DNA from 3 places in the Paenibacillus sp. J31R109 genome. Region 3 is predicted to be linked to each of the others. Evidence: riboswitches for the same ligand, from Rfam matches in the RefSeq annotation. Region 3 holds a riboswitch; each other region holds the start of a gene.
What was found. Region 3 has a riboswitch for cyclic di-AMP ahead of AC58QT_RS21515 (C40 family peptidase). Riboswitches for the same ligand answer to the same signal wherever they lie in the genome.

Region 1 (2,265 bases), on a different contig from region 3:
AGTTTGTCTTTCATTTGGAACTGTTCTAACAAGGATTGGGAACGGGTTTCGTAATCCTCCTTGGAAACGCCGTAAGCCATGGCCGTTAATTCAAGGTGTTCGCGTATCGTAAGCTCTTCGTATAGCTCTGGACTTTCAGGTACATACGCATACGTCGCACGGTAAGGTAATGGATCTTCGGCTAACGTTAAACCGTTAATGCGAATGAATCCTTTTTGCGGTTGAAGCAGTCCAAGTATATTTTTGATGGTGGTACTTTTACCTGCACCGTTGAGTCCGATCAATCCCATCATTTCACCTTGACGAATGGAAAAGGTAAGATCATGAAGAACAGGTTTATTGGGTAAATATCCACCGAATAAAGCGTTTACTTGCAAGATGGGCCCCATCTCAATTGCCTCCCTAAATAGCAAATTATTGGTATTTTTTAATCAAATACTTCCAGAATCATTATAAACAAATTTGCATTTTTAGCCTAGTTTTGGTCATTATACTATGAAAAATAGCGTATACGTACGTTATAGTTAGAAAAATGTAGATATAATTGGGTTATATTCGAAAAATAATCAAAATTTAATTGATTTAGCCCTTTTTAACGGGTGTTAATCCCTTTACAGGTTGAGATTAACAGCGTAATATACTTTTCATAATAACTTAATATCCAATTTGCCAAATTTCCATTCGCTGAGTTCCAAATGTGGGAACGGGGGAACCACTGCAAACTTGAATTGCACACCAATGCAGTTTAAGTAAGCAGAGAGTAATAGGGGTGAATCATAGACGTTAAACAAGCAGTTTGCGTCTACGTAGGGCGACTCTCACGTCCGAATCCGTCAGCTAACCTCGTAAGCGTAAGAGAGGTAACGATTGTCGTGCGTGCTATTTGTATTTCACTATGCAAACTAAGCCAGCGAGAAGAGTCCTCTTCTTGCTGGCTTTTTGTCCACATACAGGGTTCTACACAGATCGGAAGACATAAAATAACCCGGAATTCATAGGATGATGAATAGGTAAAAGGGGGGGACGACCAGATTCGGCCTAGGTATATTTTCGGCTGATGATGGCGAGCATGTTAAGTTAAACTAAAAAACCTTAGTCGCGTCAAATTTAATCATGCTGTAACCTGGCGGCGAGGCTTTGAAGGAGGACCGAAGAAGTGGGCAGTATCTCAATTAGCGAGACCCATGTAAAACGATCATCCAGCATGTCCTTCGCATTGCGATGGAAGCATGAAAACTTGCGTTTGATTTTAAGCTTAGCTGTAATCTCAATCGCAATGACTTTCATGTTTTTGGTGTTGTTGTACGGAACGGCTACCAAGAGCGTATCCGTGGTTGTGAATGGACAAGAAACTGTTGTGCACACGAAGCAATGGGTCCTGCAACGCCTACTGGATGAACAAGCCATAACGATTGGTGAACACGATGAAATTTCAGCTGCACTCACGACTAAGCTCAAGGGTGGAGACAAAATTGTTATCGAGCATGCCTCACCAATTCAATTGACTGCTGATGGAAAGACCACCACTGTTTACACAACTGCAAGAACGGTAGAAAGTGCATTGCAACGTTTAAATATTGCACTTGGGGAGACCGATCGTATCACTCCCGAACCGACAGCCGCTCTGACCACAGGCGATGAAATCAAGATCGTCCGTGTGAAAAAAGAGACGGAGGAAGTCTCTGAACCGATCGCATTCGAGACAGAGAAAAAGAATGACGCGTCTTTACTTAAAGGGAAAGAGCAAGTCGTCCAAGAGGGTAAAGAAGGCGTATTGGTCAAGAAGAAAGAAAAGACTTTCGAAGACGGTGTTTTAGTCGCGGAAGCAGTTGTGGGTGAAGAAGTACAAACAGAAAGTGTTAAAAAAGTAGTTTCCGTAGGCACCAAAAACCCTGTGGTTGTTCTCTCTGCCTCTTCACCGAGTGTGGATGAGGTTTCCAAGAACGGTGTGACCTTCGGTTACAAACAAATTCTCAAAAACGTGAAGCTAACAGCTTATTCAGCGGGCGCTGCGTCGACGGGCAAAACCGAAGGCTCCTCGGGCTATGGTAAAACCTACACAGGTACTACCGTGACCGAAGGTCGTACGATTGCGGTCGATCCGAAAGTGATTCCGCTTGGATGGTGGGTATACATCGAAGGAATTGGATTCCGTCGCGCTGAGGATATTGGCAGTGGCGTGAAAGGCCAAATGATCGATGTGTACTATGAAGATCATGGTTATGCTAATAAATTCGGCACGAAGCAAGGGTACACTGTGTATGT
Region 2 (2,265 bases), on a different contig from region 3:
CGGAATTTCCGTATCCTGGCGTTCCACCAACTACAGCTGACATAGTATCCCCTCCGGTTTTGAATGCATATGGGTTAAACACTATATAACATATGTAGGGCGAATACCTGTTGATTGGACGAATGCCCTTATTACATCGGAACATTCACCTACCAAAAAGAGCTGCCCTTGTGTGATTCTCAAGGGGCAGCTCTTCCAAGCAATTAATTAGGAATTTGGTACACTTTAATTTTCTGAATGCCGAAGCTTTGCAAAGATTTTCGCGAGCCAGGGATAAAGATGTCCATTCGTTTTCCTTTAATGGCGCCACCGGTATCGGTTGCATAGACGTACATGCCGCCTTGCGGAAGACCATTAAACGAATAACCTTCAATATAAAGTTTGGTACCAAGTGGAATAACAGATGGATCAACAGCAACTGTGCCGACTGCAAGTGGATTACCCATGTAATCAAATGCGCCGTACCCACCGTTTTCAGAAGGATCTGATGAATAAGCTGTAGACTCAAAAACTTGATAATCCGGTGCATGTTGCCCGCCATCTTTACTCAGAATAGCTAGTTTACTGCTAGCATCCCAATGGACAGGTACACCTGTAGCTGTGGAAAGGAAACGAAGCGGTACATAAACCCGTCCATTTTGATACTGGGAAGGGCCATCCAATTCGACAGTTTCCTGATCAATGCTGGCTTCTTTTTGACCTGAAACCAAGGTAATCGTATGTTTGTCGTTATTTAGTGTTACTTCAATCTGATTTCCATCTTTTTTCCAATTCACTGTATAACCAAGCTTCTCGGTTACGAACCGGAGCGGGACTTGGGTAATTTCGTTGCCATCCAGAAATGGCTGCGCATCAGGGAAATGGATGAGGTCATCGTTGACTTGCACTTTCACTTCCATTGCAGCTGCTTGAGCTGAAAATGGGGAAAGAAAGCCTCCTGCCAGAACTGTTAGTGAAACAGCCAGGCTAGTTAACCCTTTGGTAAGCTTATTCAATTGGTAATCCTCCTTCATGAGCCTTCGAGGTTAGTTGACGGGTTCGGGAAGAAGGTTCTCCCTAGTCTGCTCCAAGCCGAAGCAAATATTCACCCCAAGTATTTCGTCCCCCGTACCAGTGCCTTTATTTACGCACTAGACTCGGCTTCAAATATTTTATCATCATCGATAGGCCTGAACAACGACCAAAATATGGTTGTACCGCTCTCATACTAGACTTAGGTCTAGGTTCAAAAACGGTCAATAGTCGGTTTTAGAACATCATTTATTAAGCTACGATAGGAGTATGATGAAGGATGAGGGGCGATTTGGATATGAATGATAAGAAACAGGAAATTGATCCTACTAATATATTTGACCGTATCGGCAAAATGGCTGAAACCGTCTGGCAAGAGACGATTGGCAAAACGAATCCAAGTACTGCGTATGCGGGGAACCATACGATCGTTCAATTAGAGGAGCGCTATGAAGATGCGCTTCAGGCGACGATTGCCTTGCGCAGCAACATTGCTCGCGCAGAAGAAATGGCGCAGCTCCGCGCCGAGCAGGCGGAGCTTGCCATGCGTGCCGGAGAAGAGGACCTCGCGCGGCTAGCTTTGCAAGAGAAGCTGCGCGAGGAAGCCGCAGCTGAGCACTACCGCGCGCAGTACGCGAGCAGCCAGGACTTGTGCCTGGCGCTCGCAGAGGAACTGCGCGGGCTGCGTGCGGGGCACGCAGCCGAGGATGTGCAGCCGCGCAGCGGGCTGCACAGCAAAGAAGCTCGCGACACATGGCGCGAGCTGGAGGTCGCCGGCCGCGAGCTGGGCCGGGAAGCGCTGCAGGGGCTCCGCGTGGCGGGCCGCCTGTCGAAGGAAACGCTGAAGGAAGCCGGGGGCAACCTTCAGCATGAACTGCGCGCGCTGCGTACCAAGCTGCAGCACGATTGGCAGCAGGAGCAGCGCGCTCGCGATGAGCGAGATCCGCATAACCGAAAATAGCGTTGGCGCTCGCTCTCGCAACTCGAAAAATTCGAGTTAGGGCAGAAGAAAGAGGCCACTTAGGCTCTGCAACTCGAAAAATTCGAGTTAGGGCAACAGTAAAGAGGCCACTTAGGCACTGCAACTCGAAAAATTCGAGTTAGGGCAGAAGAAAGAGGCCACGTGGGCATGACCTCCATGAAAGGCAAAGCCTTGCCCTATAAGGATTTGCATCTTGGAGGTCGTCCATTCTTATGGTATGCTAAGAATCGTATGAACGAAGACATGAAGCAGCAGCCAGAGGAGGTGCATCG
Region 3 (2,265 bases):
GCATACTAGTCCCCCTCATGCATCGTTTCCCTGGCGCCGAGCAGCCAAAACAGGCATTGCAAATCTTCCTAGCTGAAGGCCAGTTTCAGTTAATAAAAACCGATCTTAGCTATTCCTATTTATGGTGGCTAGCTGTCCTCTTGTGTGCTCGCATGCTGATGACGCCACTCCTAAATGGCGGTGTATACTACTCACTTACGCACCCTCATCAGAATGCAGGCTATCGGTTCTTTCGCGGGATGAAAAAACTTATGTTACCGTTTCTGCTCGTGTATCTCGTCCGGATTGCACTTACCCTGTTTCCACTCATCTGGCTGCTACCGAAAGCCTCATATATTCTCGCGCATAGCGGATCCTATGAGCAAGTAATCATCAAACTTCTGCCTTGGATACTCTGTCTCTTTGTCTACGGATTTGTCTTGCAGCTTCTCTTTATGTATGTGCAATTCGCCATCGCGGCTAATCTAGGCATCCTATCTACAGTCATCTCCTTTTTTCGACATTCACTGCCGATTGTCGGACTGGCCATTATTCTGTTAGTAATAACAGGACTTTTAGCAGGGGTAACTGTCACAGCTACCTACATATGGGCTGGACTGCTAGCACTAGTCATTTATCAGCTATATCCCCTATTCCACATTTTCATCCAGATTTGGGGGATTTCTTCTCAATATCAACTGCTTTCTGCCAAAATATCCAATTAATATTCAAAGAAACAGCCAATAGGCAAATATTCCCCCCTCTCTTTGAGAAGGGGGCTTTTTTTTGTCTATTCCTCGAACAATTCCGCTTATTTTTTTGCCTATTATGTAACCATAAAAGAGGAAATTCAAACTTTATGACGAATAAAAAGGACTAGCATCAAAAAACCAAATATTTCATGCCGAATTCCTCAGTTTATGGGGAAACGGGGGAACCACTCCGGGTGAATTGATCTTGCAAGACAGGGATCATAGGGAACCTTCAACCGAACCCTCCAGCTAACCTCGTAGGCACCGGAAGGAGACAAGCAGTTGAAGAAAGTTGTTGGTCTTGTTTTTAGCCTTGTTTTGTTTTTGAGCGTAAGCGTAGGAAGCGTTTTCGCGTCATCCTCTATGGACAACGCAGTCGAAGATCTCGTAGGAACTCCCTACAAATGGGCAGGAACGACAACCAAAGGGTTTGATTGCTCTGGTTTCACATCCTACTTGTTCAATGGTTTCGGCATCGACCTTCCACACAGCTCCAAATCACAAAACAGCGAAGGCTACTGGGTTGACAAAAAGGATCTTCGTAAGGGCGATCTTGTATTTTTCAACACGGATGGCAGCGGCATATCTCATGTAGGCATGTACCTTGGAGATGGTGAATTCGTTCACTCCGCTACAAATCAAGGTGTTGTGAAGAATAAGTTGAGCGAATCCTATTATGCGAAGCGGTATGTATCAGCCAGACGAGTTCTATGGGATGATATCTACAATCAACTAACTGCTGAATCCAAGTAATATTCTCGGCACAGAATGAAGCCCTGCAAGCTTTGCTCGTAAGAGCAGTTTGTAGGGCTTCATTCATTTGAGCGAGAAGATCTGCGTATACTACAATGAATACATAAAGGCCTTCGGCCTCCAGGAAGGATAAGAATACATGGACAGCATAAAAGATCTTACACCCCCACCGTTCCCCGGCATCATTCAATCCATTGATGAGATTCGCGCAGCTATCGGAGAGGCGCATCCAGCAGTCCAAAAGAAAGTGATCAACCAAGTCGACGCGCATGCTAGAGCGTTCATCGCCAAGTCACCCTTATTCTACTTATCTACTTCGCATGCGAATGGACTGTGCGATGTATCACCTCGCGGTGATAGCGCAGGCTTTGTACGCGTTCTAGATGAACATCGCCTTATCTATCCAGAAAGACTGGGAAACCGTCGACTGGACTCGATGCAAAATATGTTAACCAACCCGCAAGTGGGTCTCTTATTCATCATTCCTGGCGTGGACGTGGTGCTTCGCGTCAATGGCCGCGCTTGGCTGACGAAAGATGAGGAGCTATTGTCAACGATGCAGTTAAACGGGAAGTCCCCCATCGCCGCTGTCGGCGTTGAAGTGCAAGAATGCTTCATTCATTGCAGCCGTGCCCTCAAGCTGTCAAAGATTTGGGATTCCTCGACGTGGGTGCCTGAGAAAGAGCATCCAGACAGCATGGAAATGTTCCGCGCCCATCTAGCATTAAACGGAGTTCCGCTAGAAGAGTAGGAACAAAACACCCAACTAGCCATAAAGTGT

Region 1: it holds a riboswitch for cyclic di-AMP, as region 3 does, so the genes downstream of both, AC58QT_RS32140 (resuscitation-promoting factor) here and AC58QT_RS21515 (C40 family peptidase) in region 3, are expected to answer to the same signal.
Region 2: it holds a riboswitch for cyclic di-AMP, as region 3 does, so the genes downstream of both, AC58QT_RS23630 (stalk domain-containing protein) here and AC58QT_RS21515 (C40 family peptidase) in region 3, are expected to answer to the same signal.

What each region holds. Positions count from the first base shown of each region.
Region 1 is NZ_JCAUAR010000024.1:12,864-15,128, forward strand. It holds gene AC58QT_RS32135 (ABC transporter ATP-binding protein) at 1-389, opposite strand, end outside; cyclic di-AMP (ydaO/yuaA leader) riboswitch at 673-867, shown strand; gene AC58QT_RS32140 (resuscitation-promoting factor) at 1,157-2,265, shown strand, end outside.
Region 2 is NZ_JCAUAR010000010.1:231,659-233,923, reverse strand. It holds gene AC58QT_RS23635 (sporulation protein YjcZ) at 1-43, opposite strand, end outside; gene AC58QT_RS23630 (stalk domain-containing protein) at 204-995, opposite strand; cyclic di-AMP (ydaO/yuaA leader) riboswitch at 1,000-1,152, opposite strand; gene AC58QT_RS23625 (PspA/IM30 family protein) at 1,310-1,972, shown strand; gene AC58QT_RS23620 (hypothetical protein) at 2,141-2,265, shown strand, end outside.
Region 3 is NZ_JCAUAR010000009.1:26,250-28,514, forward strand. It holds gene AC58QT_RS21510 (hypothetical protein) at 1-704, shown strand, start outside; cyclic di-AMP (ydaO/yuaA leader) riboswitch at 872-1,010, shown strand; gene AC58QT_RS21515 (C40 family peptidase) at 1,014-1,484, shown strand; gene AC58QT_RS21520 (MSMEG_1061 family FMN-dependent PPOX-type flavoprotein) at 1,624-2,235, shown strand.